Regions from separate parts of the Pseudoduganella sp. R-34 genome, predicted to be linked through region 3. Evidence: riboswitches for the same ligand, from Rfam matches in the RefSeq annotation. Region 3 holds a riboswitch; each other region holds the start of a gene.
What was found. Region 3 has a riboswitch for cobalamin ahead of ACN9MW_RS10245 (TonB-dependent receptor). Riboswitches for the same ligand answer to the same signal wherever they lie in the genome.
Positions count from the first base shown of each region.

Region 1 (10,292 bases), 2.3 Mb from region 3:
TCATTTCAGTGACGGTATCCGCGACGTCGATCAGTTCCTGCGGCGCGGCGCGGCCGGTAACCACCGCATGCTGCATCTCCGGACGATCCAGCAGGTCGGCAATCACGTCGTGCACGTCCAGGTAGCGGTACTTCAGGGCGATGTTCAGTTCATCCAGCACCACCATGCCGTAGGATGGATCGCGCAGGAAGGCGCGCGCCTGCTGCCAGGCCTGCTGCGCCTTTTCAATATCGCGCTCGCGGTTCTGCGTTTCCCAGGTATAGCCTTCGCCCATGGCGTGGAAGCTGCACTCTTCAGGAAAACGGCGCAGGAACTGTTCTTCGCCGGTCGACATGGCGCCCTTGATGAACTGCACCACGCCCACTTTCATGCCGTGCCCCATGGCACGCATCGCCATGCCGAAGCCGCTCGAGCTCTTGCCCTTGCCATTGCCGGTGTTGACGATCAGGACGCCGATGTTCTTGTCGGCTGCCGCGATCTTGGCGTCGATAATGGCCTTCTTGCGCGCCATGCGGTCGCGGTGGCGGTCGTTGATATCGCTCATTGGGGGCTCCCGGGAATGAAGATGGTGCGTTCGCCGTGGCGGACGGTTTCGATTGGATGGTCGAGGTATTCGCTGAGGACAGCGGGCTGCATCACTTCCTCGACCGGGCCCGCCAGCCAGCGCCCGTCGCCCATCAGCAGCAGTGCGTGGGAAGAGACGCTGTGCGCCAGCGTCAGGTCATGGCCAACCATCACCACGGTCTTGCGCTGCTCCCGGCAAAGCCTGGACAGCAGCGACATCACGCTGACCTGGTGCGCAAGGTCCAGCGCGTTGGCCGGTTCGTCGAGCAGCAGCAGCGGCGTATCCTGCGCCAGCATGGCGGCGATGGCCACGCGCTGGCGCTCACCGCCGGACAGCGTGCGCACGTCGCGTGCCGCCAGGTGGTCGACTTCCATTGCGGCCAGGGCGGCAATGGCGGCCTGGTGGTCGTCGCTGTTTTCCCAATACCGGTTGTCGTGGTAGGGATGGCGCGCCGACAGCACGGTTTCGATCACGGAGTACGAGAAGGCATCGCTGCGGGCCTGCGCCAGGAAGGCGCGCTTGAGCGCCAGTTCCTGCAGCGGCCATTCGCCAAGTGCGCGGCGGTCGATACTGACATGGCCGGCTTCCGGCTGGCGCAGTCCGGCCAGGGTGCGCAGCAGGGTGCTCTTGCCGGCGCCGTTGCGGCCGATCACGCTCCAGCATTCGCCGTCGCCGACCTGCCAGTCCAGCCTGTCGACCAGGGTGCGCTTGCCCATGGCAAGGCGTAGTTGATGGGTGCCGATCATCTTATTTCCTCAGCCGGTGCAGTTGGTACAGGAAGACCGGCGTGCCCACCAGCGCAGTGACCACGCCCGCAGGCAGTTGCTGCGGCGCGATGATGGTACGCGCCACAGTATCGGCCAGCACCAGGTAGGCGCCGCCGACCAGCGCGGCGCTTGGCACCAGCAGGCGATGGTCGGGGCCGAAGGCGAACCGGCAAGCGTGCGGCACGATCAGGCCGACGAAGCCGATGCTGCCCGCCGTTGTTACAGCACTGGCGGTCAGCAGGCCGGAACAGAAGAACAGGCCCTTGCGCAGCGCGCTCACGCGGATGCCCAGGGTGGCTGCCGCTTCCGCATGCAGCGCCATCACGTTCAGCGAACGTGCAGCGCGCAGGGCGAACGCCATCCCGCCGGCCAGCACAATCCACGGCAGCCAGCGGATCGGGGAACCGGACAGGTCGCCGATCAGCCAGAAAACCATGGTGCGCAGGCGGCTTTCCGGCGCAATCGACAGCATCAGGGTGACCAGGGCGATGCAGCCCGAAGACAGGATCACCCCGGTCAATAGCAGCAGGGCAGTGCCGCCTTCCGCGGCGGTGCCGCCGCGCAGGTCGCGCCGCGCCAGGAAGTACAGCATCATCGATACCACGACCGCGCCGGCGAAGGAGGCGGCATCCACCATCCACGCCGCGCACATGAACAGTAATGCCGCCAGTGCCCCCACCGATGCGCCGGACGAAATGCCCAGCACATAAGGATCGGCCAGCGGATTGCGCAGCAAGGCCTGCATCATCACGCCGGCCAGCGACAGGGAGGCGCCGGTCACGAAAGCCGTCGCCGCGCGTTCGGCGCGCAGGCCTAGCAGGTGGCCGGGCAATGAGGCAGGCTGCCCGCTGATGAACTCCCGCAGCGCGCCAGGCATGTCGGCCAGCGGAATGCTGACCGAACCGATCATGCCGGCGGCAACCAGGCTGGCCAGCGATAACAGCACCAGCAGGATGATGACGGTGACGGCGCGCATGCGCAGGTTGGCGGAAAGTGGATGCATAGCGGGCAGCTTATCTCATTTATTTGTAGCTGAAGCGCAGGCCAGCATACACGGTGGAACCGGCGGTGGCGTAATTGCGCGCCAGTTCATAGTGTTTGCCGGCCACGTTGTTCCAGCGCAGGGTGGCAGTCCAGGAACGGTCGAATTCCCAGGCCGCATACAGGTTCAGCAAGCCGTAGCCGCCCAGGCGGTTGCGGTTGGCCGTATCGTCGAAACGGTAGCCGGAAAGCTGCCACTCGGCGCCGGTACTCAGGCTGCCCGCAGTATATTCCAGCGCTAGGTTGCCGTGGCGCTTGGCGCGGCGCACCAGCAGCTTGCCGCTGACGTCGTCCTGCGGGTTCTGCAGGTCGGCGCTCGCGGACAGCGTGAAATTGCTGCCCAGCTGCTGGCGTGCCGACAGGGAGATGCCTTCCAGCGTGGCCTGGTTGACGTTGTAGGCGCAGCCAAAGCGGAAGCCGGGCAGCGGACAAGGGGCGATGTTCACCAGCAGGTCGGTCAGCTTGTTGCGGTATGCCACGGCGCCCAGCGCTGTGCCGCCCTGTTCGAAGTGGACGCCTATTTCGCGGTTGCGGCCTTCTTCCGGGCGATTGGCCGGCAGGCCGTAGCCGGGGTAGTACAGCTCATTGAACGTCGGCGCGCGGAAGCTGGTGCCGTAGCTGGCGTTGACGCGCAGGCCCGGCGTGATGCGGTAGCCGTAGCCCAGCGAGCCGGTACTCTTCGAACCATACGGCGAGCTGTCGTCGTTTCGGGCTGCGGCGGCCAGCAGGTGGTCGCCGCGCTTCATGTTGTAGCTGGCGGCCCAGGAAGTGGTGCTGCGCTCACGCACCAGGGCGGCGGTGTTGGATTCGATTTCTTCCTTGCGGTGTTCGGCCAGCAGCTGCAGGCTGTCGGTGCCCAGCGCGATATCGTTCTGCCAACTGAACTGGGTCTGCTTGGTATCGATCTGGCTGGCGGTGGCGGCAAAGCTGCCGGACTTGTCGCGCGATTGCGCGGCTTGCGTCGTCATCTGCCAGGCGTCGCTCAGGCGGTTGCGCGAGTAAAGCGCGGCGGTGTCGAGCTTCTGCGTGCTCCAGGCGCGCACCTTGGTGCCGCTATCGTAATCCGCTTCCTGGTCGCTATGCAGGAACTGCACGCCCAGCTCGTGGCCGGGCGCGACCTGCCAGGCCAGTTGGCCGTTGGCGTGCTTGCGGTCGTAGCCGTCGTCATCGCTGTTGTAGCTGGAGCTGGCCGGCAGTGTGGCGGAGAAGCCGCCGGAGCGTTCCTTGCCCGCGCTGAGGGCATAGTTGAAGGCGCCGGCGCTGCCGGCAATGCCTGCGGTGCCGGATCGGGTGCCGTAAGTGCCTGCCAATACGCCAGCATCGATCGCCGGGCTGCCGTGGCCATTCTTCGTGAAGATCTGCACCACGCCGCCGATGGCATCGGCGCCGTACAGGGTGCTCAACGGGCCGTACACGACTTCGATATGGTCGACGGCGGACAGCGGAATGGCATTCCAGGCGGCCGCGCCGCTGCTGGCGGAGCCGATGCGTACGCCGTCGATCAGGACGATGACCTGGTTGCCGTTGGAGCCGCGCAGGAACACGCTGGCATTGGTGCCCGGTCCGCCGTTGCGGCTCACTTCGATGCCGCGCTGGCGCTGCAGCAGTTCGGTGATGGAGCCGGCGCCGCTGCGCGCGATTTCCTCTGGGCCGATGCTGAGCGTGTCGCTGATGATGTCGCGTGCTGCTTGCGGCGTGCGGGTGGCGGTGATCAGCACGGAATTCAGTACGGCAGCCTGGGTTTGTGCTTCGACGGCAGGTGCGGCAACGGCCAGTGCCAGCGACGCGATGGCCGCTTGCCGGGTAAGGGGAAAGGACATGACAACTTTCGTAACGAGCCGCCGGCCCACGTCCCCGTAAGCCGGCATGAACAGGAACGGGCGCAGGGCGCGTTCCCACCTGGTCTGGCCGGTATCCGGGCTGGCAAGTCTGGCGGCCTGGCCTTCCCATGCTTGCGCACAGTGGCCGGGAGGTCGCTGCCGCACATTGAAGGCGGCACTTGCTTACCGTTGCGGGGGCAGCACACGTTGGCTGTCAGGGACAGCGCCGTGTTTCCCGTTTAACTGCATTCGAGAATTCGATTGCGGGCACCAAAACCCCGCCATTATACGGACTTGGCTGGCCAGGACAAGCGAAGGATCCCGCAATACTTGATGTGGTTTGGCTTGGCGGCCGCCTGCTGCAAGGGCTCACCGGCGGCGATGGCCGCCATCAGGCGCATGGTGCCGGCGTGGCAGACGACAATGGCGTCGTGCTGCAACTCATCGAGGAAGGACTGCACGCGGCGCGCCACCTCGCGCACGGTTTCTCCGCCGCCAGGGCGGTAATCGAGCAGGTCGGCGGCCCAGGCATCGACCTCGGCGCGCGCGACGTCGGGCCAGCTGCGCAGCTCCCAGGCGCCGAAATCCATTTCCACCAGGCGCGGGTCGGACGTGAAGGCGCCCAGCAGGGAGGCCAGGGCCGTGCAGCGCCGCAGGGGGCTGGAGTACAGGCGGTAGCCGCGGGCGAGGGCGCTGGCCAGTTGCGGCGCCAGGGCGGCGTGGCCGGCGGCCAGGGCGTCCGCTGCTGCCGGAATGTCGCTGCTGCCGTAGCACAGGCCGGGCGCGACATCGGGCTGCGGATGGCGGACGAGGATCAGTTCCACATGCAGGCCAGTGCCGCGACGTAGAACACGGCTTCGGTCAATTGCTGGACAGCGCCAAGGCAGTCGCCAGTATAGCCGCCCAGGCGTTGCCGGAACTTGCGCGCCAGCCAGAGCGTCGCCAGCAGCATGCCGGCCAGGCCGGCGCCCAATGCAGCCGGCGGCAGCCAGCCCACGACCAGCGCGCCCGCCGCGGGCAGCGCGGCCGTCAGCGTCGCGATGGCGAACTCGCCGCCGCGCATTTCCTGCGCCAGCGGCTTGGCCTTGCCCTCCGCGCGCGCATACTCCATGCGCCAGATCAGCGAACAGGCCATGAGGCGCGACAGCGGATGGGCCGCCAGCAGGGCACCAAGCACCGCCAGCTTCGGCATGCTGGCCAGCGCCGCCACCTTGGTTGCCAGCATCAGGCCGATGCCGATGGCTCCATACGCGCCGATGCGCGAATCCTTCATGATCTCCAGCACGCGCTCGCGCGTGTGACCGCCGCCCAGGCCATCGCAGCTATCGGCAAAACCGTCCTCGTGGAAGGCTCCGGTGGCATAGATGCCGGCGGCCGTGGAAAGCAGCACGGCAAGCAGCGGCGGCAGCACCAGCGCCGCCGCCGCGTACACTCCGCCCGCAATCGCCGCCACCACCAGTCCCACGGCAGGGAAGTAGCGCGAGGCATGGTGCAGCCAGGCCGGCTCGAAACCGACCCAGCGAGGAATAGGCAGGCGCGTGAAGAATTGCAGTGCGATGAAGAACAGGCGCAACTGCTGCATGGGCGCTTACTCGGACTTCTCGCTGACCTGGGCCGACTCGAAAGTCGCCATCTGGTTCAGGAAGTTGACGGCGGCATGCAGCAGCGGCACGGCCAGCGCGGCGCCTGTGCCTTCGCCCAGGCGCAAACCGAGGTTCAGCAGCGGGCGGCCGCCAAGGAAGTCCAGCATGCGCTTGTGGCCATTCTCGTCGGAGCAATGCGAGAACACGCAGTAATCCAGCACCGCCGGCTGCACGCGCGACGCGACCAGCAGGGCGCTGGTGACGATAAAGCCGTCAACCAGCAGCACCATGCGCCGTTCGGCTGCCTTCAGCATGGCGCCGACCATCATCGCAATTTCCAGGCCGCCGAAAGCAGCCAGCGCCTGCAGCCCGCCCTGCGCATCGGCGTGCAGGGCCATGGCGGCTTCGATCACGTGCTGCTTGTGCAGCACGCCTTCCGGCGCCAGGCCGGTGCCGGCACCAACGCAATCGGCGACCGGAGTGCCGGTCAGGCGATGCATCAGCGCGGCGGCGGAGGTGGTATTGCCGATCCCCATTTCGCCGAAGCCCAGCACATTGCCCGGCAGCTCGGCCACCAGGTCCATGCCGCACTCGATCGCCTCCATGCACTGCTGCACCGACATGGCCGGCTGTTGCGCAAAATTGGCGGTACCTGGGGCGATCTTGCGGTTAACCAGGCCTTCGCGCGTCCCGAAATCATGCTTGACGCCCGCATCCACCACTTTCAGCGCGCAGCCGTTCTGGCGCGCGAAGACATTGATGGCGGCGCCGCCGGCAAGGAAGTTCTCCACCATCTGCCAGGTCACATCCTGCGGGAAGGCGGAAATCCCTTCCGCCACCACCCCATGGTCGCCCGCGAACACCAGGATGGCAGGCTCGCGCAGCTGCGGGCTGGTGGTCTGCTGGATCATGCCGACCTTGTGTGCCAGCGCCTCCAGCGCTCCCAGGCTGCCCAGTGGCTTGGTCTTGTTGTTGATGGCGCTATCCAGCCGGGCCGCGAGCGCTTCGTCTTTGAGTGGGGTGATGTGTGGGATGGTCATCGCGGAATTATAATGCCCGTATGCGCATACTTATCATTGAAGACAATAAGGATATTGTCGCCAACCTGTACGGCTTCCTTGAGCCCAAGGGCTACGTACTGGATACGGCAGCCAATGGCTACGGTGGGCTGGCGCTGGCAACCGAGCATGAATACGACGCCGTGGTGCTGGACGTGATGTTGCCCGGCCTGAACGGCATGGAGCTGTGTCGCAAGCTGCGCGGCGAGCTTGGAAAGGCCACGCCGGTGTTGATGCTGACCGCGCGCGACACGCTGGAAGACAAGGTCGCAGGCTTCGAGAGCGGCGCCGACGACTACCTGGTCAAGCCTTTTTCACTGGTGGAGCTGGAAATCCGGCTGCGCGCCCTGGTGCGGCGCGCCCGCGGCGTGCAGGCAGCGGCGCCGGTGCTGCAGTTCGGCGACCTGACTTTCGATACTGTCAATTACGAGGTGCGCCGCGCCGGACGCCCGTTGGGGCTGACCCGCACCGGCTATACCATCCTCAAAAGCCTGATGAAGGAAGCACCGCGCGTCGTTACGCGGGATGCGCTGGAACATGAGGTGTGGGGCGACGAGCGTCCCGACAGCGACGCGTTGCGCACCCACATCCATGCGCTGCGCCAGGCGCTGGACAAACCTTATCCTTTTGCCATGCTGCGCACGATCCCGGGCATCGGCTACAAGCTGGTGAACGCAGATGAAGAAAACTGATTCGCTGCGCCGACGCATCGTCGGCGCCTACATGACCTTCGCGGTCGCAGTCTCCGCCGTGTTTGCCGTTATTGCCGCCCTGGCAGTGGAAGGCATCGAGGAAAAACTGGTCGACGAGCGCCTGGAAGAAGTGGCGTTATGGGCCGCCCCGCGCCATACCGGCGGCATGCCGGTGCAGATGCCGGCCGGCCTGACCTTCCACCACGGCGCCGACATCCCGCGCTCGCTGCGCGGGCTGCCGCATGGCGTGCGCGAGATCACAGTCGATGGAACCGACCTGCACGTGCTGGCCGGGAACGATGGCCATGGGGAATTCGTCGTGGTGGATCACGATAGCGAATATGAAACGATCGAGATCGTGGTCTATTCGATGTTCGCTGCAGGCTTCCTCACTTTTGTCATCTGTTCGCTGGTGCTGGCGCGCTTCCTCGCCAACCGTATTGTCACGCCGATGACGCTGCTCTCGCAGGCGGTCGAACAGCGCCAGGAAGAATTGCCCTGCCTTGAGCGCAACGACGAACTGGGCGTGCTGGCGCGCGCCTTTGCCGGCCGCACCGGAGAGCTCAAGCAATTCCTTGACCGTGAACGCTTCTTCACCGGGGACGTAAGCCACGAATTGCGCACGCCCCTGACCGTGATCAGCGGCGCGGCGGAAGTGCTGATCGCGCGTACCGAGGGCGAGCCTGGCTTGCAAGCGCCGGCCGAACGGATCTACCGCGCCGCGCGCGAAGCCAGCGACGTGGCCAGCGTGCTGCTTCGCCTGGCCCGTTCGCCGCAAGGCCTGGAAGCGCCGCCGCAGTCGGTTGCCGAGCTGGCGGAATACGAAGCCACGCGTTGCCAGCCCCTGGTGGCCGGCAAGCCGGTCACCTTGCGCTATCTGGATGGAGCCGACTTCACCGTCCACGGCTCGCGCGAGCTGCTGCAGGCCGCGATCGGAAACCTGCTGCGCAACGCATGCGCCTACACGGAGCGGGGCGAAGTCGTGCTGCGCCTGGAGCAGCGTTCGATCGTGGTGGAAGACACCGGGCCAGGCCTGCCTGCGGCAGCGCTGGCGCGCCTGCGCGGCGAATCGGGCCCGGAAGGCGATGGCGCCTCGTCCGGCACCGGCCTCGGCCTGGGGCTGGTGCAGCGCATCTGTGTGTATCTTGGCGCCGAGTTGCATGTCCAGCAACGCGAGGGCGGCGGTACCCGTTTCTCCATCGGCTTCCCAGCTGATTTAACGCAATCTTAACGCCGCCTTGACGTAGCCTTTACCTACTGCAAGCTATCGTGCGAGGATGAAATTTCCTCGCATTCATTCCGCCTTTCTTCCCCTTGCCACAGCTTCCTTCCTGGTCCTGATCTATAACATCAGCTTCTGGAAGGGCTTCGTGTCGGCTACGGGCGGGTTCCAGCTCGCCAACCTGCTGGTCTATCTTGGATCCGCGCTGCTGCTGGTGCTGGTGTTCAACGGGGTGCTGGCGCTGGTGAATTTCCGCGGCCTGTTCAAGCCTGTTGTGATCGCGCTATTGCTGCTGTCCTCATTGACGGCCTATTTCATGTCCCAGTACGGCATCGTGGTCGATGCCTCCATGGTGCAGAACGTGGTGGAAACCGATGTGCGCGAAGCCGGCGAATTGTTTAGCTGGAAACTGGTGCAATCGGTGCTGCTGCTGGGCGTGATCCCGTCGTGGCTGATCTGGCGGCTGCCGGTGCGCTATGGTTCCCTGCGTCGCGAGGTGCTGGTCAATACTGGGCTGGTGGCCGGTTCGCTGCTGCTTGCTGCCGGCTTGTTGATCGTGCTGTTCAAAACCCTGGCGCCGGCCATTCGCGAACACCGCGAACTGCGCTTCATGCTGACGCCTACCAATGTGTTCCAGGCTACGAACAGCTACCTCAAACGCAAATGGGCGACGGCGACCGTGATTGCGCCCCTCGGCACGGATGCCGCCAGAGGCAGCTTGTGGGCCGCGGCGGGCACCAGCCAGCGTACGGTGACCATCATCGTGGTCGGCGAGACTGCGCGCGCCATGAATTTTTCCTTGAACGGCTATGGGCGCGAAACCAACCCGCGCCTGGCGCAAGTGCAGTCGCTGGTCAACTTCACGAATGTGAGCTCGTGCGGTACTGCCACGGCGGTCTCGGTCCCCTGTGTGTTTTCCGACCTCACGCGCGAGGATTATTCGGAAGACAAGGCGCGCAGCAAGGAAGGCCTGCTGGACGTGCTGCAGCACGCCGGGCTCGAGGTGATCTGGCGCGACAATAATTCCGGTTGCAAGGGAGTGTGCGACCGTGTGCGCTTTGAAGACATGTCCAAGCCTGTCGCCGGCAATGCGCTGTGCAATTCCGAAGAGTGCTACGACGAACACCTGCTCGAAGGACTGCCGGAGCTGATCCGCGACGCCAGGAGGGACCTGGTCATCGTGCTGCACCAGAAGGGTAGCCATGGCCCTGCGTACTGGAAGCGCTACCCGCCCGAATTCAAGAAGTTCGGCCCGGTATGCCAGACCAATGAACTGGAGCAGTGCACACGCGAACAAATCACGGCAGCCTACGACAACACCATCCTGTACACCGATTACTTCCTCGACAAGACCATCAAGGTGCTGAAAGAGTCGGGGGTGCCGGCTTCCATGCTGTATTTCTCCGACCATGGCGAATCGCTGGGTGAGAAGAATATGTACCTGCATGGTGCTCCGTACATCTTTTCGCCGGAGGAACAGCGCAAGGTGCCGATGATGCTGTGGCTGTCGGACGGTTTCAGCCAGCGCTTCCACCTTGACCGCA
Region 1 is NZ_CP184572.1:6,710,214-6,720,505, reverse strand. It holds gene cobO (cob(I)yrinic acid a,c-diamide adenosyltransferase) at 1-544, opposite strand, end outside; gene ACN9MW_RS30760 (ABC transporter ATP-binding protein) at 541-1,311, opposite strand; gene ACN9MW_RS30755 (FecCD family ABC transporter permease) at 1,313-2,335, opposite strand; gene ACN9MW_RS30750 (TonB-dependent receptor domain-containing protein) at 2,355-4,193, opposite strand; cobalamin riboswitch at 4,263-4,483, opposite strand; gene ACN9MW_RS30745 (histidine phosphatase family protein) at 4,478-5,017, opposite strand; gene ACN9MW_RS30740 (adenosylcobinamide-GDP ribazoletransferase) at 5,008-5,775, opposite strand; gene cobT (nicotinate-nucleotide--dimethylbenzimidazole phosphoribosyltransferase) at 5,782-6,816, opposite strand; gene ACN9MW_RS30730 (response regulator transcription factor) at 6,837-7,526, shown strand; gene ACN9MW_RS30725 (sensor histidine kinase) at 7,513-8,757, shown strand; gene ACN9MW_RS30720 (phosphoethanolamine transferase) at 8,804-10,292, shown strand, end outside.
Region 1: it holds a riboswitch for cobalamin, as region 3 does, so the genes downstream of both, ACN9MW_RS30750 (TonB-dependent receptor domain-containing protein) here and ACN9MW_RS10245 (TonB-dependent receptor) in region 3, are expected to answer to the same signal.

Region 2 (10,292 bases), 1.9 Mb from region 3:
AGCCGATGTGGTAATTGGCTACGTCACCTACATCAAGCTGGTGGCCGACCTCATTGAAGGCAAGGAAATCATCCGCAAATCGATGACGGAAGAGCTGGACCGCGCCGTCAGCGCACTCGAAGCCGCGCGCGCCGGCAAGAAAGTGGCCCTGATTTCGTCCGGCGACGCCGGCGTGTACGGCATGGCCGGTCCGACCTACGAAGTGCTGTTCCAGTCCGGCTGGACCCCGGAAGACCCGGTGCAAGTGGAGATCATCCCCGGCGCATCGGCCCTGAACAGCTGCGCGGCCCTGGTCGGCGCACCGCTGACCCACGACTTCTGCGCGATTTCGCTGTCCGACCTGCTGACGCCCTGGCCGACCATTGCCCGCCGCCTGGATGCGGTGGCGATGGCGGACTTCGTTGTGGCGCTGTACAACCCGAAAAGCGGCCGCCGCACACGCCAGATCGTCGAAGCGCAGCGACTGTTCCTGCGCCACCGCCGTGCCGACACACCAGTTGCCATCGTCAAGAGCGCCTACCGCCGCCGCGAAAATATTGTCTTCACCACCCTCGACAGCATGGCCGACGCCGACATTGGCATGCTCAGCACTGTCCTGATTGGCAACAGCAACACCTTCGTGCGCAACGGCCTGATGGTAACGCCGCGCGGCTACGCCAACAAGTACGACATGCAAGAGGGTGGCGCGACGCGCGAAGGTGAGCGTGCAGGCCGTTCCCTGTCGACAGGCCTGCTGGGATGGCTCGATACGCTGCGCGCCGAACACGAAGCCGGTGCCAGCATTGAAGAACTGGCAGCGCAGTACCGACTGCCCGCCGACTATATCCGCTCCACGCTCGACGAGCCGTGGGAAGCCGAGACCAGCACCGAAGCGGAAGGGAGCGAAGCATGAGCGACACCCCGGTAAAACCAAAGATCAGCAGCTACCACCGCCACCTGCTGATTTGCACCGGCCCGCGCTGCACTGCCGACGGCCAGTCGCAGGCCCTGTTCGACAGCCTGGGCGACAAATTCAAGGCAGCCGGCTTGAACGAAGGCGAACTGCGCGTGAAGCGCAGCAGGGTAAGCTGCTTCGCGGCCTGCAAGGGCGGCCCGATCGCCTGCGTCCAGCCGGACGGCACCTGGTACTACAATGTCACTCCCGAGAACATGGACCGCATCATCGACCAACACCTATGCAATGGACAGGCCGTTGAGGAAATCGTGTTCCATCAACAGTGAGAGTAGAAGTGCAAAGCAGTTTTGACCAGGCAGCGATTGATGCCGTTTATCGTGTAATTGCCGAACGGCGTGACGTACGCCACTTCGTACCTGGCGCAATCGATGAAGACCTCCTCATGCGCTTGTTGGCAGCTGCGCACCAGGCGCCCAGCGTCGGCCTGATGCAGCCCTGGCGCTTCATCCGCATCCAGAGCCCCGAGCTGCGCGAGCAGATGTATCGGCTGGTCGACGAGGAACGCCAGGCCACCGGGGCCGCTCTCGGCGACCGCAACGAAGAGTTCATGCGGCTGAAGGTCGAAGGCATCCGTGACTGCGGCGAAGTGCTGGTGGCAGCCCTGATGGACCATCGCGAAAAGCACATCTTCGGCCGCCGCACCTTGCCCGAAATGGACCTGGCCTCGGTCGCCTGCGCTATCCAGAACATGTGGCTGGCCGCCCGCGCGGAAGGCCTTGGCATGGGTTGGGTGTCGCTGTTCGATCCGCTCAAGCTGGCAGCCTTGCTGGGCATCCCCGATGGCGGCAAGCCGGTCGCCATTATCTGCCTGGGTCACGTCGCAGGCTTTTACCCCAAACCGATGCTGGAACTCGAGGGATGGGCCATGCGCGGCAAGCTGGCCGACCTGGTTTATACCGACAGGTGGCAGGATAACAACAGTGCATAGCGTATAATCGCCGCCGTTTGGTGCCTCGCGCGCGTTCAAGCGTGCAGTTAAACGGGAAACACATGGCCGTGCTGGTTCAGCCGGCAGGCCAGGGTGTGCTGCCCCCGCAACGGTAAGCAAGCATCGTTCTCCAACGAAGGCCGTCTACACAAGCCACTGTGCGCAAGCATGGGAAGGCAAGACGGTTTGCCTTGCCAGCCCGGATACCGGCCAGACAGGTGGTGCACGCATCGGCGACGATGCGCGCGCTGTTCGGTCGCGCTCACGGGGAGGTGGGCGGGATTGCCGATTCAAACATCCATAATGAAAAAGAAACTGATCCCCATGGTCGCGGGGGCCTTGTGCGCTGTCGCGCAGGCACAAGAGCAAGAGACACCAGCCAGGGTGTACGTCGTTGGCCATCACTATGACAATGGCATTCGCACTTCCGACGCTGCCAGCGAGGGAACCATCACTTCGGCACTGATCGCCAACCGGCCTGCATTGCGGCCCGGCGAGATCCTTGAATTCGTGCCGGGCATGATCGTCACCCAGCACAGCGGCGACGGCAAGGCGAACCAGTACTACCTGCGCGGCTTCAACCTGGACCACGGTACCGACTTCGCCACCTTCGTCGACGGCATGCCGGTCAATATGCGCACGCACGGCCACGGCCAGGGCTATACGGACCTGAATTTCCTGATTCCAGAACTGGTTGGCCGCATCCGCTACCGCAAAGGCCCCTATTACGCAGACGAAGGCGATTTTGCATCGGCCGGCGCCGCGCATATGGGCCTGTCTGATAAGCTGAACGAAAATTTTGCATCGCTGACCGTCGGCGCGGATAACTATCGCCGCGGCGTAGTGGCGAATTCCACCGAGGTTGGCAACGGCAACCTGCTGTATGCACTCGATTTCGGCCACAACGACGGCCCTTGGCAGATGCCGGAAGCGTTCCACAAATCGACGGGTGTGCTGCGATACAGTTCGGGCAACAGCGCGGAGCGTTTCAGCATTACCGGCATGGCGTACAAGGCCGGCTGGCACGCGACCAGCCAGATCCCGCTGCGCGCGGTACAGGACGGACGGCTGGATGAATTCGGTGCGGCCGATCCGAGCGACGGCGGCCGCACCGCGCGCTACAGCCTTTCCGCCGAGTGGCGCAAGCGCGCGGGCGACACGCTGACGGAGGCGCACGCCTATCTGGTACGCAACGATCTCTCGCTGTACAACGACGTCACCTATTTCCTCGACGATCCGGTCAACGGCGACCAGGTGCTGCAGACGGAACGCCGCAAGATGACGGGTTTCGACCTGACCCAAACCTGGTTCGGTCAACTCGGCCAACGCTCGATGGAGAACAACATCGGCGTGCAGGGGCGCTTCGACCGCATTGCGCCAGTCGGGCTGTACGCAACGACGCAGCAGCAGGTGCGGCACCCGATCGCCGAATCGCGTGTTACCGAAGCGAGCATGGCCGCATGGTTCCAGAACACAGTGCAGTGGACGGACTGGCTGCGCTCCATTGCCGGCGTCCGCTACGACAGCTACCGCTTCAATGTCGGCAGCTCTATCGCGGAGAACAGCGGGAAGGTGAACGATCACATTGCATCACCCAAGATCTCCCTTGTGCTCGGGCCCTGGAGCAAGACGGAGTTCTTTGTGAACTACGGAGAAGGCTTCCACAGCAACGATGCGCGCGGTACCACGGCACGCCTGTCGCCACGCGAACGCGAGCCTGTCGATCCTGTCACGCCGCTGGTGAAAACGCGCGGTGCGGAAGTCGGCGCCCGCAGCGAGTTCGTGACCGGCCTGCAAAGCTCGGTCGCACTGTGGCGCCTGCGTTCCGGGTCCGAACTGGTATTTTCCGGCGATGCCGGCGACACGGCGCCGAGCCGAGCCAGCAAGCGTTCCGGCGTCGAGTGGAACAATCACTACGCCGCGACCAAGCACCTGCTGCTGGACTTCGACCTGGCCTATTCGCGTGCGCGCTACACCGAGTTCGACGCCGCCGGCGACCGTGTGCCGGGCGCTGTCGAGAAGGTGGCTTCGTTTGGCGCAACGCTGAACGACATCGGCCCATGGTCCGGCGCGTTCCAGCTGCGCTATTTCGGTCCGCGGCCGCTGATGGAGGACAACAGCGTTCGCTCGTCCAGCACGGCTATCGCCTACTTGCGCACCAGCTATCGCTTCGACCGCCGCTGGCAGCTGACGGCCGACGTGTTCAACCTGTTTGACCGCAAGGCGAGTGATGTCGACTACTACTACGCCTCACGCCTCGCGGGCGAACCGGCAGAAGGCGTGTCCGACATCCACTGTCACCCCGGCGAACCGCGCACGGTGCGTTTGACTTTGCGCGCCGTGTTCTGATCCGCCAGCCCGGCCAGATATGCGCACAGCATATCGGCCAGGCCGCCAGCGTAAGCCTTGATCTCCTTATCGGTACGGGGTTCCTGGGAAAACTGCTGGCCGACGGCGCTGAGAGTATCCATCACCAGGTCGCTTGCCAAGGTACGCTCCGCATTGGTGGCATTGGGCAGCACCTGGTCGATAAAGGTCCGGAACATCCGGTCGCCGGAGGCTTTGGTTTCGATGGCCTCCGGCGCGTCGCGGTAAAGCGGCGCTGCATCGTTAAGCGCGGTGCGCACCGCCGCTTCTTCACATTCCGAGCGCACAAAGGCATGCACCAGCTTACGCAAGCGCTCCAGCGGCGGCTTTGCTGCATCCTGCAGGATTTCCGACAGCATGGCCGACGTTTGCTGCCACTCGTCGCTTTGCAGGCGGAACAGGATCGAAGCCTTGTTGGGGAAGTACTGGTAGATCGAGCCCACGCTCACCCCCGCTCGCTCCGCCACGCGCGTTGTGGTGAAGCGGCGGGCGCCTTCTTTCGCCAAAACCTGAATAGCTGCCTGCAGAATTGCGCTGACGAGGTCATTGGAGCGGGCCTGTTTTGGCCTTCTTCGCGAGGAAACTCGGGCGTTTTTGCTATCGGTCATGGCGGGTCCTGGGAACGCGAATATGAAATGTGAAGGATTCTTCATATTATTCCTGCTCTTACACAAGAAAGGAATACCCCCATGATTACCCTGACATCCGCACCTGTCGCGCCCCTGCTGAACCGCCTGTTTGACGAAGCCAAAAGCACGCGTGTGCCCGCCATCGCCGCCTTCGCCGCTCTGCCGGAAGAGGAGCGCGTGCGCATCATGAGCAGCAAGACCGGTTATCGCGAAATCTACGCGGACCTGAAAGATGCCGCGATCCCGGTGTCGCGCGAGACGGGCCTGCTGCTGTACATGTTGGCGCGCAACGCCAAGGCAAACGTGATCGTCGAATTCGGCACCTCGTTCGGCATCTCGACCCTGCACCTGGCTGCAGCCCTGCGCGACAACGGCGGCGGCCTGCTGATCACCACGGAGTTCGAGCCATCCAAGGCACAGCGCGCCCGCGAGAATCTTGAGGCAGGCGGCCTGCTTGACCTGGTTGAAATCCGCGAGGGCGACGCACTGGAAACCCTGCGCGCCGGCTTGCCGGAACAGATCGATCTACTGCTGCTTGATGGCGCCAAAGGCCTGTACTTCGACATCCTGCGCCTGGTGGAACACCGCCTGCGTCCCGGCGCGCTGATCATCGCCGACAATGCAGATTACTGCCCTGAGTACATGTCGGTGGTGCGCGAGCCGGACGGCGACTACCTGTCCTTGCCGTTGCCCGGCGACGTTGAACTTTCGATGAAGCGCAACTAAGTCACGAAGCGTCCGCCCACTCCATCGAGCGCTGCACCGGGGAAGTAGCGGCTCAGGCGACCGGTATTGCAGAGGGACTTGTGCTTTCATTTGATCGCTGTCGCCGCAGCCCTGATTCTGATCAGCTATTCCCCGAACAGGATAGCGACATGCCGTAGCAAACGCATGCCAAGACATGGGCACCGACGTGGTCGTCTAAATACCCGCTTCGGGTTCGTGGAAAAAAAATTGATCATAATCGATCTTTTGCGTCATAAATGATCGTGTTTAACCTATAATTTATTTTATTATTGATCGCTTTAAATCGATCAAGTTTGAGCTAAAATATCGATCATGATCGATATTTTTACACTCGCATGGACATCAAAAAGTTACAACTTGGACAGTTAAGCGAGGCCTTGCGAGGTGTTCACATTCCTCCGCGCCCACCTGTTGGCTGGATTCAATCAATTCGCAAAACGGTAGGAATGACCACCCGTCAACTAGCGGAACGCATGGGAGTTGCGCAAAGCACGGTCGTGGCCATGGAACAGTCGGAAAAAGGTGGCACGATCACATTGGACAGTTTGCATCGTGCTGCCGAGGCATTGGATTGTGAGTTGCGCTATGTTTTGGTTCCTCGTCAAGAGTTGCAAACCAAGGTCGAACAACAAGCGACCATCGTTGCGAAGAGAAACATCGCGAAAGTTGCTCACACGATGAGCCTGGAGAATCAAGAACCGTCGGATAAATTCAAGAATTCCTTGCTGAACGAAGAAAAGGAAAGAATCATGAGAGGGCGCTGGGGCAAGCTATGGGACCGCTAGGCGGATCGCACGCCCCCGGCGCCACACCAAACGATCCGGATGAGGTAGCAGGCCTGATCCCTAAACACATCACCACCCGTGGAGAGCTCGACGAATGGGAAACATCGAATATCTTAGCGGGGAGAAATTGGGCGTTTAACAACCGCTATCGCGGCGACATTCTCTCTGAGGACTATGTACGAAAACTGCATAAGCAGATGTTTGGCAAAACATGGAAATGGGCTGGCACATTTCGCAACACTGAGAAATCGATTGGTGTCGATCCGGCACGAATTGCAGTGGACCTACACAATCTACTCGGCGACGTGAAAACTCAGCTCGAGTTCAGTTCGTATCCTCTGGACGAGATCGCCACTCGGCTACATCATCGTCTCGTCTTGATCCATCCATTTCCGAACGGGAACGGTCGCCACGCTCGGCTTCTCACAGAGGTCTTCCTGCAAGTGAATGGCGCTGCGCCATTCACTTGGGGACAAGTCAACTTGAACGCCGCATCGGCAACACGTTCTGCTTACATCGCTGCACTACAAGCGGCTGACGCGCGCGATTACGCTCCCTTGTTGAATTTCGTAAGGTCATAATCCTCATGCTGACCAAATTTGGTCGGCATGAGGTTAGGCGGCACGGCGAGCTGAATATGTCGTGGCGATTATTCGACAGTCACAGATTTCGCCAGATTACGTGGCTTGTCAACGTCGGTACCGCGTGCGAGGGCTGTGTGATAGGCCAGCAGCTGCAGCGCAACCACGTGCAGGATCGGCGACAACTGGCCGTAGTGTTCCGGCAGGCGGATCACGTGCAGGCCGTCGCCTGAGGTGATGCGCGAATCGACGTCGGCGAAGACGTAGAGCTGGCCGCCGCGGGCGCGCACTTCCTGCATGTTCGATTTCAGTTTTTCCAGCAGCGCGTCGTTCGGGGCGATGGTCACCACCGGCATTTCGTCGGTCACCAGCGCCAGCGGGCCGTGTTTCAGTTCACCGGCTGGATAAGCTTCCGCGTGGATGTACGAAATCTCTTTCAGCTTCAGCGCGCCTTCCAGGGCGATCGGGTAGTGCATGCCGCGGCCCAGGAACAGGGCGTTTTCCTTGCGCGCGAATTCTTCGGCCCAGGCGATGATCTGCGGTTCCAGCGCCAGCACGGCGGCAATGGCGGAAGGCAGGTGGCGCATGGCTTTCAGGTGTGCAGATTCCTGTTCTTCGGTCAGCAGGCCATTCACTTGTGCCAGGCTGAGGGTCAGCAGGAACAGGGCGGCGAGCTGGGTGGTGAAGGCTTTGGTCGATGCCACGCCTACTTCAACACCGGCACGGGTGATGTAGGCCAGTTTGCACTCGCGCACCATGGCGCTGGTGGCCACGTTGCAGATGGTCAGGGTGTGCTCCATGCCCAGGCTGCGCGCGTGCTTCAGCGCGGCGATGGTGTCGGCGGTTTCGCCGGACTGGGAGATGGTCACCACCAGGGTCTTAGGATTCGGCACGCTGTCGCGGTAACGGTATTCGGAGGCGATCTCCACGCTGACCGGTACTTTGGCGATCGATTCGATCCAGTACTTGGCGGTCGATCCGGCATAGTAGCTGGTGCCGCAGGCGAGGATCAGCACGCGGTCGATTTCCTTGAAGACCTTGTAGGCGCCGTCGCCGAACAGTTCCGGCATGATGCCGGTCACGCCTTCCAGCGTGTCGCCGACCACGCGTGGCTGCTCGAAGATTTCCTTCTGCATGAAGTGGCGGTATGGACCCAGTTCCGCCGCGCCGGTGTGGGCGTGCACAGTCTTTACTTCGCGCTGCACCAGTTTGCCGTCGACGTCGACGATCCAGACGCGGCCCAGTTGCAGGTCGACCACGTCGCCTTCTTCCAGGTAAATGATCTGGTCGGTGGTGCCGGCCAGCGCCATGGCGTCGGAGGCGACGAAGTTTTCACCCTGGCCGATGCCGACGATCAGCGGCGAGCCCTGGCGCGCGGCGACCACGCGGTGCGGCTCTTCGCGGCAGAACACGGCGATGGCGTAGGCGCCGTGCAGGCGCTTGACGGCGTGCTGCACGGTGTCGAACAGGTCGCCGTTGTACATGTGGTCGACCAGGTGGGCGATCACTTCGGTGTCGGTCTGGCTGGTGAAGACGTAACCCAGGGCGGTCAGTTCGGCGCGCAGTTCGTCGTGGTTTTCAATGATGCCGTTGTGGACCAGGGCGATGCGGGCGGCCGACTCGCTTGGCGAGAAGTGCGGGTGGGCGTTGTGCGAGGCTGGGGCGCCGTGGGTGGCCCAACGCGTGTGGGCAATGCCGGTGAAGCCGTTCAGGCCACCTTCGTCGATCTGCTTTTCGAGGTCGGCCACGCGGGAGGTGCTGCGGGAGCGCTGCAGTTTGCCGTCCAGGTGCAGGGCGACGCCGCAGGAGTCGTAGCCGCGGTATTCCAGGCGCTTCAGGCCTTCAACCAGGATCGGGGTGATATTGCGCTGGGCTACAGCGCCGACGATACCGCACATACGCGACCTCATTCTTTAAAAGTTAATGAATGCATGCTAGAGCAGGCGCAGAGAAATTTGCTTTCTCATTTTTCCATACTGTGAAAGAATATTTCTCACGACACTTTGCTAGAAATTTTATTTCAAATTATGGTCTTTGATGAAATCGACCGTCGCATCCTCAATGCTTTGCAGAAGGATGCCTCTCAAACCAACGCTGAACTGGCTGCTGCCGTGCACGTGTCCGCGCCTACCTGTTTGCGCCGGGTCAAGCATTTGCGCGATTCCGGGGTAATAGAACGGGAGGTTGCCCTGGTTGCGGCGGATAAGGTCGGGGCGCACCTGACGGCGGTTGTGGAAATCTCCCTGGATATCCAGGCCGCTGAGCGGATGACGGAATTCGAGGCGCTGGTGGCGCCGGAACCGGCCATACTCCAGTGCTATCGCGTCTCTCCCGGGCCGGATTTCGTGCTCATCGTGCAGGTGTCGGACATGCCGGCCTACCATGCATTGGCCCACCGTTTGTTCGCCGGGCAGGCCAATGTGCGCAATGTCAAAGCCTACTTTTCCACTTTCCGGAGCAAGTTCGAGACCAGCATTCCGGTCTGAGCCAGTTATCCCGGTTTATACCGGGCTAAGCACAGGCTTATACACATCTTTTTCCACACCACCGCGCCGCTCCGGCGCGGTTATCCAGCGATACGCACCGCATATCCTCGCGTTTTCCGCAGGGTTTCCCACATCCTTATCCACAGTTTTAAGTTATCCGTGGTTGTTAGCCGGTATTCCCCAGGCTTTTCCACAGACGCAGTGCAACGGCGCGCTGTGTGGATAATCTACGCGTGTCGGCCGCCTCTTATCCAAGGCCTGTCCCATGGTTTTCATGCGGAATTGCACCGGCTTTTACACATCTTTATCCACAGCGCTAGAATGGGGCATGAACTACCTCGCACATATCTACCTGGCACGCCATAGCGAGGCGGCCATGGTCGGCGCCATGCTGGGCGATTTCGTCAAAGCGAACGGCGGGGATCACTACGCGCCGGAGATCGCGAATGAGATCGCGCTGCACCGATTTATCGACTCTTTCACGGATAGTCACCCGGTAGTGACCGAGGCCAAAAGCTTGTTCACGGAAGGCCGACGGCGTTATGCGGGCATCGTTCTGGACGTGTTCTACGACCATATCCTGAGCCAGCGCTGGGACGAATACTGCGAGGAGCCGCGCCAGGAACTGATCGAGCGCTTCTACGCCGCCCTGGCGGCGCATGAAGGGCAGTTGCCGGAACGGCTGCGCGAAATCCTGCCCAAGCTGATCAAGCAGGACTGGCTGGGTGCTTATGGGGAGTTCAGCGGGGTCGAGCTGGCGCTGACCCGCATGTCGGACAGGTTAAGCCGGAACGGCCACCTGCTGCGCGAGGGC
Region 2 is NZ_CP184572.1:330,016-340,307, forward strand. It holds gene cobJ (precorrin-3B C(17)-methyltransferase) at 1-892, shown strand, start outside; gene ACN9MW_RS01555 ((2Fe-2S) ferredoxin domain-containing protein) at 889-1,221, shown strand; gene bluB (5,6-dimethylbenzimidazole synthase) at 1,230-1,883, shown strand; cobalamin riboswitch at 1,886-2,112, shown strand; gene ACN9MW_RS01565 (TonB-dependent receptor) at 2,187-4,232, shown strand; gene ACN9MW_RS01570 (TetR family transcriptional regulator) at 4,181-4,903, opposite strand; gene ACN9MW_RS01575 (O-methyltransferase) at 4,940-5,605, shown strand; gene ACN9MW_RS01580 (mobile mystery protein A) at 5,962-6,411, shown strand; gene ACN9MW_RS01585 (mobile mystery protein B) at 6,399-6,992, shown strand; gene glmS (glutamine--fructose-6-phosphate transaminase (isomerizing)) at 7,061-8,890, opposite strand; gene ACN9MW_RS01595 (Lrp/AsnC family transcriptional regulator) at 9,020-9,478, shown strand; gene ACN9MW_RS01600 (ACP phosphodiesterase) at 9,807-10,292, shown strand, end outside.
Region 2: it holds a riboswitch for cobalamin, as region 3 does, so the genes downstream of both, ACN9MW_RS01565 (TonB-dependent receptor) here and ACN9MW_RS10245 (TonB-dependent receptor) in region 3, are expected to answer to the same signal.

Region 3 (10,292 bases):
ACGAACGCAGCTACCAATAGCGCGGCATTGCTGCCGGCCACATTCAGCCGTGCCACTGCCAGCACGGCCGCCAGCAGCAGGCCGCCCGCAGTCAGCGCCGTGTAGGCGCCCAGCATGGCCGCGGGCCGGCGCAAGAGAAGCTTGACGCCCCACCACCAGGCCTTGACGGCAGACGTGCGGCGGCGGTCGATCGCCAATTGGGCGCGCCCGGCATCGAGCGTCAGGTTGGCCAGCGCCACCAGCAGGGCTGTGACGACCGTGGCTGCCAGCTGCCAGCGTGCCGCATCGGCTTCCAGTACCGCCTTGCCGGCATAGTTCTCGGCAGCTTCCGCCAGCGCACCGCCCAGTGCAAACACCACGCCCAGCGGCACGATCGCCCACAGCAGCATGCGGAACATGCGCGGGTATTCGGCGACCCCGCCTGCGCACAGTTCGCGCAAGGTGGCGGTTTGCTGCGCACGGCCGGCAGTGACGATGGCGCCGGTCAGGAACGGCGACAGAAGCAGGGTCAGGACCAAGGCAGCGATGCCGCCGGCTTGCAGCGAAACGGCGTTGCGCCGCAGTTCGGCGGATATGTCGGTGAAAGCGAGGCCGTCGAGCGCGCGCGCCAGTTCGGGGGCGCGCACCGAGTTGTCCAGCAGCGGCGCCAGGCTATTCCAGATGGGCAGGGCCAGCAGGGCTGTCGGCAGCAGCATGGCGATCAGCCAGATCAGCATCAGGCGCCATTGCAGGGCGGCGCGGCCGGCGTGTTTGAGGTTGGTTGTCAGCTTCATACAGTGGCGATGAAAGAGAGCAGGGTCTGGATGATGGCGGCCAGGTCGACGGTCCAGCGGCGCGACGCGCTGCCGTCCTTCTTCAGGGTGCGGCTGTCATCGAGCTTGCTGACGTCGAGCAGGTGTTTGCCCTCAGGGTCGAGCTGGGCGGATACCGCTTTCACGGGCTTGGTCCACTCGTAGGTATGCCAGCGCTGTTCGCCGCCCCAGAACACGGTCTCCTTGCTGCCATCGGCGAAGGTGACCACCAGTGTTTGCGAGACATCGGCGCCGCGCCGGCGCACGGTGACCCGTGTCAGGTAGGGGAACGGGCCAGTGCCCGGCTTGGCTTCCGGGTTGGCCTTTTCCCATGCATCGCGCAGTTGTTCGACGTGCTGGTCGACCTGCTCTTCGCTCAAGTCGGCAAGCTTGCCGCCCTTCATTTGCCGGCCCGGCAGTGGCAGCACCTCTTCGCTGCTGAAGGAGGAAATGCGGTCATCCACGCGAGTGGTGGCGTAGACCTGCTGCGCGAAGACGGTTTCCACCAGCTGGCGCTGGCCGCTGACTTCTGCCAGCGTCTCACGGAAATCAGCCACGCTTGGGTGGCGGAATTTCCAGCGGCGGTAATACTCCTTGAAGGCGCGCTCCATGGTTTCCTTGCCCAGCTGCGCTTCCAGGTCGTGCATGACCAGGGTGGTGCGCGAATACACCGGGCCAATGCCTTGCAGGCGGGTATAGGCATTCTGGCCCAGCGGATCGGAGGGCTCGTCACGCGGCGTGCCCTGGCGTTCGAACTCGAAGCCCTTGATGGTGGGCGCAAATCCGATCGCGCGCAGGAACGGCGTCGTGAGGTAGGCCTTGCGGCCCGTATCGCGCAGCATGCGCTGGTTCCAGTACTCGTTCAGGCCTTCGTCCAGCATCGGCTCTTCGAACTCGTTGCTGGCGAGGATGCCGTAGAAGTAGCCATGGCCGAATTCGTGAATGGTGACGAAATCCAGCGCCGCCGATGCGAACGTGCCCGGCTTCAGGCCGGCAAAGTTGTCGACAGTGAAGAAGGTGGGGTACTCCATGCCGCCCGCTTCGCTGGCGTTATGCGGAGGAATGACCACAGTCACGGTTTTGTACGGATAGGGGCCGAGGGTCTTCGAGAAGTAGTCCAGCGAATCCTTGGTGGCCTGCAAGGCAGGCGCCGCGTTGGATGCGAATTCCGGCGGATAAAGCACGGTGATCTTCACTTGCGGGCTGCCGGGCCCGGTCCAGGTGCCGGTCAGCGGTGCCGCAGTGCGCTTGTCGGCGGTCCACGCGAAATCGTGCACGTCGCCCTGCACGAAATGGTGGGTCAGCTTGCCGTCCTTTTCCTGCGGGGCGCCCTGCAGTTCGCCGGTGGCTCCCACGGTATATTCCCTGGGGACGGTGAGCTTGACGTCATAGCTGCCAAAGTCCGCGTAATACTCGGATTCCGCGTGGTATTCATGCGCGTTCCAGCGCACCGCGGTGGCGCCCCGTTCGCCCGGCAGTTCCAGCACGGCGATCTTGGGGAACCATTGCGCCACCAGGTGGAAGCTGTCGAAGTAGCCGCTGCGCGCCATCACGCGCGGAAGCTGGTCGAAAAAGGCGATATCGAGCGTGGTGCTGGCGCCCGCTGCGACAGCCTGCGGCAGGTCAAGGCGCACCACGGTCTGGTCGGCCGCCGGGCCGCCGTCGGGATGCACGAAAGTCCACGGCACCTTGGCGCCGCCTTGCTGCACGCTGCGCAATTCCGTGTAGCCCCATTCTCCATCTTTGCTCAGGGCGCTGTTGCGAATGCCGCTGCCGGTTTTGCGCTCCTCGGTGTGGAAGGTGCTGTAGCCGTTCTGGAAGGCATTCAGGTACAGGTGCAGGTAGACGCTGCGCACCGGTTCGGCGCTGCGGTTGCGCCAGGTCAGGCGCTGCTTGCCGTCGATGGTGTGCTTGACCGGGTCCAGGCTGGCTTCGATCTGGTAGTCCACCACGCGGTCGGACAACGTGGCCTCCTGGCCGGTGCGGATGCCGCCCCAGGCGCCGGGAGCGCTGGGCTGCATGACGGCGGCCGCCTTGGCTGGCGCCAGTGCGATGCCGCTACCGGCTTCCGGCACGGTGGCGGACGTCGCGCCACCGGCCCACAGGCTGGCCTGGACCGCGACCCCGCCCAACAGGGCGGCCGCGGCCAAAAGGTGAGTGATGCGCATAAGACTCCATTAGGTTTTTTGCAACACCAAAATATAGCCCGGGTGGCGGCCGATTGCCAAACTTTTATGCCAACTTTAACCGGCGTATAATGGCGGCGCCTTGGTGCCCGCCTCCTGTTCATGGAGGCAGTTAAACGGGAAACGCAATGTGCTGCCCCCGCAACGGTACGCAAGCGCCGTCATTGAGACGGCAGGCCGCGCCAATTAGCCACTGCTGCTGCAGGAAGGTGGCCCGGTCAGTCTTGCCAGCCCGGATACCGGCCAGGGAGGTGGAAGCGCGCCCGCGCAGGGTTCGTCTTCTGTGGATTCCGGCTGCGGGGACGCAGGCGGATACTCTTTCTACTGATTTGCCATGACCTTCATCACTTCGCGCTGCGCCGTTGCCGCAGCGGTTGCCCTGTGCTTTGCCGCAGCGGCCCAAGCCCAATCGAACACCGTTGTCGTTTCCGGTTCCCGCTTCGCCAGCGATCCGTCGCTGCTGCCGATCGGCGCCACCACCATCACCGCGGCCGACATCCGCCGCGCCGGCGTGTCCGACGTCAACCAGGCGATCCGCAAGATCGGCGGCGTGTACGGCCGCCAGAGCCTGACCGGCAGCCCCGACTTCGGCCTCGACCTGCGCGGCTTCGGCACCAACAGCGACCAGAACGTGGTGATTGTGCTGGATGGCGTGCGCCTGAACGAAAACGAGCTGTCCAGCGCAACCCTGTCCACCATTCCGATCGACATGGTGGAGCGCATCGACATCATGCGCGGCGGCGCCAGCGTGCTGTATGGCGAAGGCGCCACCGGCGGCGTGATCCAGATCACCACCAAGCGCCCGCAAGCCGGCGAGCGCAGCGGCAATATGTTCACTGAGCTGGGCCAGTTTGACAGCGGCGAGGTGCGCGCCAGCGTGGCACAGGGCTTCGACGGCTTTGCCTTCGACGCGTCGGCCGGCCACCAGCGCTCCGACAACTACCGCGACAACAATGAATTCAAGCAGTCGCGCCTTGACGGCGGCGTGAAATTCAGCACCGGCGTGGGCAGCTTCTCGCTGCGTGCCGACATCGCGCGACAGGACCAGCGCTTCGCCGGCAGCCTGACGGAAGCGCAATTCAACGCCAATCCGCGCCAGACCCTGACCCCGAACGATTTCGGCAAGCTCGATAGCGACCGATATACCGCCGCCTGGGAGCACATGGTAGGCGCCTTCGACCTGGCTGCGGAGCTGTCGCATCGCAAGAAGGAAGCGGAAGCCACTTATTTCAGTCCATGGGGCGTTTCCAGCTCCGCCTACGACACGAAGCAGACCCAGTTCTCGCCGCGCGTGCGCCACCTTGGCCAGTTCGACGGCATGCTGAATGAACTGGTCGCCGGCTTTGACTTCGGCCGCTGGAACCGCGTCACCACCGCGTCCTTCTCCGCCGCCGACGCCAGCCAGCGCAGCAAGGCTTTCTACCTGCGCGACGAAATGAAGTTCTCCGGCCCGCAGCAATTCCGCCTGGCCGCCGGCGTGCGCCGCGAACTGTTCGACAAGGATTCGATCGATCCAGTGCCATTCACCACCGCCACCTACAGCGTGAAGCAAGCCAACAACGCCTGGGAAGTGCAGGGCAGCATGCTTGCCGCGCCGGGCCTGACAGCGTGGGCCAAGATTGGCCAGAGCTACCGCGTCGCCAACTCCGACGAGAACGGCTTCACTCCGCAGGCCAACAAGCCGCTGGAAACCCAGACTTCGCACGATGCTGAAATCGGCCTTGGTTATGCGCAGGGCGCCGCCAAGCTTGACGCGCGCATTTTCCGCCACAACCTGGACAACGAGATCTATTACGACCCGACCGCAGGCATGTTCGGCGCCAACACCAACCTGGCGCCAACCCAGCGCAAGGGCTTCGAGCTCGATGGCAGCTACCGCTTCGCGCCGGAATGGCAGGTGCAGGGCCACTTCCAGCAGGTGGATGCCGAGTTCCGCTCCGGTCCGAACGCCGGCCGCGAACTGGCGCTGGTGCCGAAGAACATCCTGACCGTGCGCCTGGCCTGGCTGCCGTCCGACGGCCAGAGCGCCGACATCGGCGTGCAGCGCGTCGGCAAACAGCGCTACGGCAGCGATTTCGACAACAGCTGCGACGCCCGCATGCCGGCGTACACCGTGGTCGATGGCCGCTACGCGCGCAAGTTCGGCCAATGGGAACTGGCTGTGACCGCGCTGAACATGTTCGACAAGGAGCATTTCAGCCAAGCCTTCAGCTGCCGCGCAGGCATCTACCCGAACAGTGGCCGTCAACTGAAAGTATCGGCACGCTACGACTTTTAAGCGCTTAAAACAGGCTTAAAAATGCCCCGTTGGCGCCTTTTTGGCCCACGGGGCTGATCACGGCGCGCAAAAAATGGTAATCTCGCGGCGTTTACCATTTACCTGTAAGGATGACCATGCGTTTGCTGCGACTGCTGCTTGCTTCTGCCGCCCTGATGTTCACCGCTGCCGGCGCCTATGCCGCCGAGCCGAAACAAGGCGTTGACTATACGGTTCTCGACACCCCGGTGCGCACCGAAGCCCAGGGTAAAAAGGTCGAGGTGGTCGAGTTCTTCATGTTCACTTGCCCGCACTGCAATGCGCTCGAACCGCGCATGTCGGCCTGGGTCAAGCAGAACGCCGACAAGATCCACTTCCGCCGCATCCACTTTGCCCGCGGTGAAAAAGACGTGCTGGCACGCGCCTACGTCACCCTGGAAACCATGGGCACGCTGGAACCAGCCAGCCAGAAGCTGTTTGACGCCATCCACAAAGAGCACAAGCGCCTGATGCGCGAGGACGACGTGACCGCCGTGGTGGTAAGCGCCGGCGTCGACAAGGCCAAGTACGAAAGCGTCTACAAATCCTTCAGCGTCGAGTCTAAAATGAAGCGCATGGAGACCATCATCGCCCAGTACAAGGTGGACAGTGCGCCAACCCTGGTGATCGATGGCCGTTACGTGACTTCCCCATCAATGGCCGGTCGTCCAGGCCAGCCGGAAGACCAGTCCCAGGCAGCCGCCCTGGCAGTTGCGGACTACCTGGTAGCCAAGGCTGCAGCGACCAAGAAGTAAGACATGGATCAACGTGAAGAAGGCGTGATGCGTGCGTTCCGGGAGTCGGCCCCTGATGAGGCCGGCCTGGTGCAGCGCACCTGGGTCAACCATTTTGCCTGGACGCTGGTGGTCCTGTTGTCCGGGCTGGTGTTCTGGCTCGTGGTGGCCGTGGTGAATGCCGAAAACCAGCGCAATGCGCTGGCCAATATGCAATGCCGCGACCGCGTCTTCAAGGAAGAGATCGACCGCCAGTGCATGCTGAGCGTGCAGTCACGCGAGCACTGGTGGCAGCACCTGGTCTACGCAATGAAGCACACCAAGCCCCAGAAATAAAAAAAATGGGGACGTACCCCATTTTTTTAATCAGGCTGTGACGTCGAGGTTGGCGAGTTGGCGCTTGAAGAGCTGTTCCTGCACGCGGATATCGTCGCCGTTGTAGCCGTCGTAAGCGCGGGTGGTGCGCGACCATACTTCCGGCATCACCTGCTCGATCAGGTTGCGGCCGGCATCGGTGAGGGTAATCATCACGCAGCGGCGGTCGCCCGGGCGGTTGCCGCGGGTGATCAGGCCTTGCGCTTCCAGGTCGTTGCAGACCCTGGTCAGGTTGGCCGGCTTTTCCATGCAGGCTTCGCCCAGGTTGGACGCCGTCGAAGTTTCATTCTCCGACCCATACAGCACCGCCAGCACCATGTAGCTGGCATCGACCAGGTCATACTTGCGCAACACCGAATTCGCCAGGTCCTTCATGCGTTTCTGGACGTGATAGGTCATGCGCAGCAGGCGTACCAGGTCTTCCGGGAATTCCGGGATGCGAGTATGAATATTTTTCAGGCGCTTATTGGTTGCGTCAAAACTACTCATTCTGCAGGCACTCCTGTGCAATTTGTTCAAGCCTGAATTGTACTAGTGTTGACCTAAGGTAAATGCCTTTTTGATCTGTATCAAACCCCAAACGAAAGCTTCGGTGACGCTCGGGTTGCGTCTTTTTTGAAAGTTACATATTGGGAAAACCTTATACTTAAAGGGGAAATTTGGTGCGAGCCGGATACGGCCGAAGATGTTTCAGCTTTATTGCCCATGTAACATAGTGTTGGCAACTTCCAACACTGCGCCGCTTGGCCCCTGTTTTCGTTAGATTATTGGAAACAGGAGGACACCATGTCAGGAACCAGTACCCTCGACCCGGACAATATGCCAGCCCAGCCTGACCGCGAAGTCAGCAAGGGCCATGGCACCGGGGCCCTTGGCCCCAGCGATTCGTCCGATTCCGGCAGCGACCTGCAAGGCGCGCGCCCGCCAGGGCCCGGCGACACTGAACTCGACAGTGATTCCGATGCCCAGGGCACCGGCGAACGCGCCAGCGTCGGCCGCGATACGCCGGCCCCGGATGGCGGCGATATCGATGTCGACCATGTCGAATCGCTGCCCGACGCCAAACGCCAGGAACGCGACGACGTCGAACGCGGCAGCTAAAGGCTGTTGCTACAAGACTACAACCCACCCCGGCAGGGCGGTCGGGAAGAGGCACGAACGTGCTTTCTCCTCTGGGCCGCGCCGCTGCTCGATATCAAAACTGGTATTAAAGTCGGAAAAGATTTAATTGGATTGCATCCCGCTTGATCCCCTACATTCGGTTTTAACAAAAACCAACTCAGGGAGACCGCGAATGCAACACCAGTTAAATTTGAAAACCACCGTCGCCTGCATGCTGGCCACTGGCCTGCTGAGCAGCGCATCGGTCTGGGCGCAGGAAGCCGCCCAGGCCAATCCTGACGTCGTCGCCGAAAAGAAGGAGGCGACTGACAACGCGACCGTGATCGTCACCGGCGTCAAGGCATCGATGATCAAGAGCCTGGCGATCAAGCGCACCAGCGACCAGGTTCTGGAATCGGTCGTTGCCGAAGACATCGGCAAGCTGCCCGATAATAATGTCGTTGAAGCGCTGCAGCGCGTGACAGGGATCCAGGTCACCAACCGTTCCGGCGGCGAAGTCGGCACCTTGTCCATCCGTGGCCTGCCGGACGTGCAAACCACCTGGAACGGCCGCAACATCTTTACCGCGTCGGGCACCCAGGTCGCGCTCCAGGACATTCCTTCGACCCTGGTGCGCCAAATTGACGTCTACAAGACGCGCGACGCCAGCCAGCTGGACACCGGCATTGCAGGCCAGGTTGACGTCAAGTCGCTGCGGCCGTTCGATTTCAAGGGGCCAAAAGCTTCGCTGTCGGTGCGTGAAACCTATCTCGATCCCGCGAAAAAGGCGAACCCGCAGCTCAGCGGCATGTTAAGCAACCGCTGGCAAACCGGCGTCGGCGAAATCGGCGCCCTGGTCAATCTGTCGGTCAACAAGACGAATTACCGCAATGAAAGCGTGACCCCGGGCGCCATGGTGCCGTTCACCAGCCCCAATGCCGGCGAAGTTCCCCCAGGTTACATCCCGTTGCAGCGCATCTTCGATAATAAGATCTGGACGCCAGGCACCCATGCCGGCTTGCCGATGGCCGAGGGTTCAACGCTGGATTTCAACGGCAAAGCTTATCCTTACTACCTCGCGCGTGACGCCGTTTTCCAGAGCGACACCCACGGGGAGCGAAAGCGTCCGGCCGCCAATATCGCCTTGCAGTGGAAACCGAACGCCGATTCGGTCTACACCTTCGAATCGATGTACAACGGTTATCGTGACAAGTCCTTCAACCGCTTGCTGTTCAGCTTTGTTGACTGGTGGGGGGATCTCGGCAGCAACCCTGCGGGGACCATTACGACGTACCCGGGAACCAACGTTATCAAGAGCCGTCAAGTCAATAACGTCTATGGCTTCAACAGCGGCGACTACACCACGTCGGCAACCGATTCTCGCATATATGCCCTGAACGGCAAGTGGGACCTTGGCGATCGCCTGAGGCTGGAAGGCGACCTGTCGTACCAATCCAGCACCTATCACTCGGAATTCACGGCCACCCGGATTGATCGCGTTGCACCGTCGATCAACGTCAACTTCAATGACGGCGGCAACAATACGGCCTTCCACTTCAACAACGATGCCGACCTGACCGACCCGGCCAAGTGGAATGTTGCACAGTTCTACGATAACGCCAACCGCAACAAGGGCAGCGCCGCGACGGCCAACCTGTCGGGCGTCTACGATGCCAACTGGGGTGCGCTGGAGACGATCCAGTTCGGCGTGCGCTTTGACGACCGCAAGGCGTCGGAGGCCAACCGGACGCAATCGGGCAACCTGGGCCGCACGCTCGCCTCGCTGGGCCCGGCGTATTCCTCCACCAACTCGAACTTCGGCACGGACATTTCGGACGTTCCGCGCTCATGGGTGGAGCCGAATGCTTATTACATCCGCGACCACATCGACGACTGGCGCAAGCTCTATAACTCGGTCGATGCCAACTTCCTGACGACAGACAAACTGAGCCTGCAGAAGACGTTCGAGGTCGATGAAAAGACGAACAACCTCTTCCTGATGGGGAATACCCAGAACGAATTGTTCGGCCGTCGCCTGCGCGGCAATTTCGGTGTGCGCTACGTCAAGGTCGATACCGACATGACCTTCTATAAGGTTGATCCCACCACCAAGGCGGTCTCGTCGTCTACTGCCAGCAAGTCGACTAGCAAGGTCCTGCCTAGCATGACCCTGATTTATGACGCATCCAAGGACGTGGTGACGCGCTTCAACTATGGTGAAACCCTGCGCCGCCCGAAGTTCAGTGACCTCAACCCTATCCTGCAGCTCAACGACGATGTTTCGAAGGTGGGTTATGGCTCGGGCAGCGGCGGCAATCCTGACCTGAAACCGACGCACTCCAAGAACTTCGACCTGACGGCCGAGTGGTATTTCCAAAAGGACAGCGCACTCTACGGCACGCTGTTCAAACGCAAGATCGACGGCTTGACCGTAGACTTGCGCCACAAGGTTCACGTCGATCCGGCGAACGACCCATTCCGCAACTCGACCGCGGGCGGCGACCATACGAACGGCTATGACTACGTCATCAACTCGCCGGTCAACGCCTCCAACGGCACGATCAAGGGCGCCGAGCTCGGCTTCATTTACTTCCCGAAGGGGCTGCCGAGCCTGCTGGACGGCCTGGGCGTCCAGGGCAGCTATACGCGACTGACCTCGTCGCAGAACGTGCCTGACGCCAATGATGCCGGCGTCATCGTCTCGCAACTCGAAACGCCGTTCTTCGGCGTGTCCAAGAGCTCCTACAACGCCACCCTGGCGTACGAAAAGGGCCCGGTCAGCGCGCGCTTGTCCTATGTCTGGCGCTCC
Region 3 is NZ_CP184572.1:2,220,733-2,231,024, forward strand. It holds gene ACN9MW_RS10235 (hypothetical protein) at 1-773, opposite strand, end outside; gene ACN9MW_RS10240 (M1 family metallopeptidase) at 770-2,959, opposite strand; cobalamin riboswitch at 3,044-3,239, shown strand; gene ACN9MW_RS10245 (TonB-dependent receptor) at 3,312-5,255, shown strand; gene ACN9MW_RS10250 (thiol:disulfide interchange protein DsbA/DsbL) at 5,372-6,028, shown strand; gene ACN9MW_RS10255 (hypothetical protein) at 6,032-6,343, shown strand; gene ACN9MW_RS10260 (transcriptional regulator, SarA/Rot family) at 6,374-6,871, opposite strand; gene ACN9MW_RS10265 (hypothetical protein) at 7,169-7,483, shown strand; gene ACN9MW_RS10270 (TonB-dependent receptor) at 7,677-10,292, shown strand, end outside.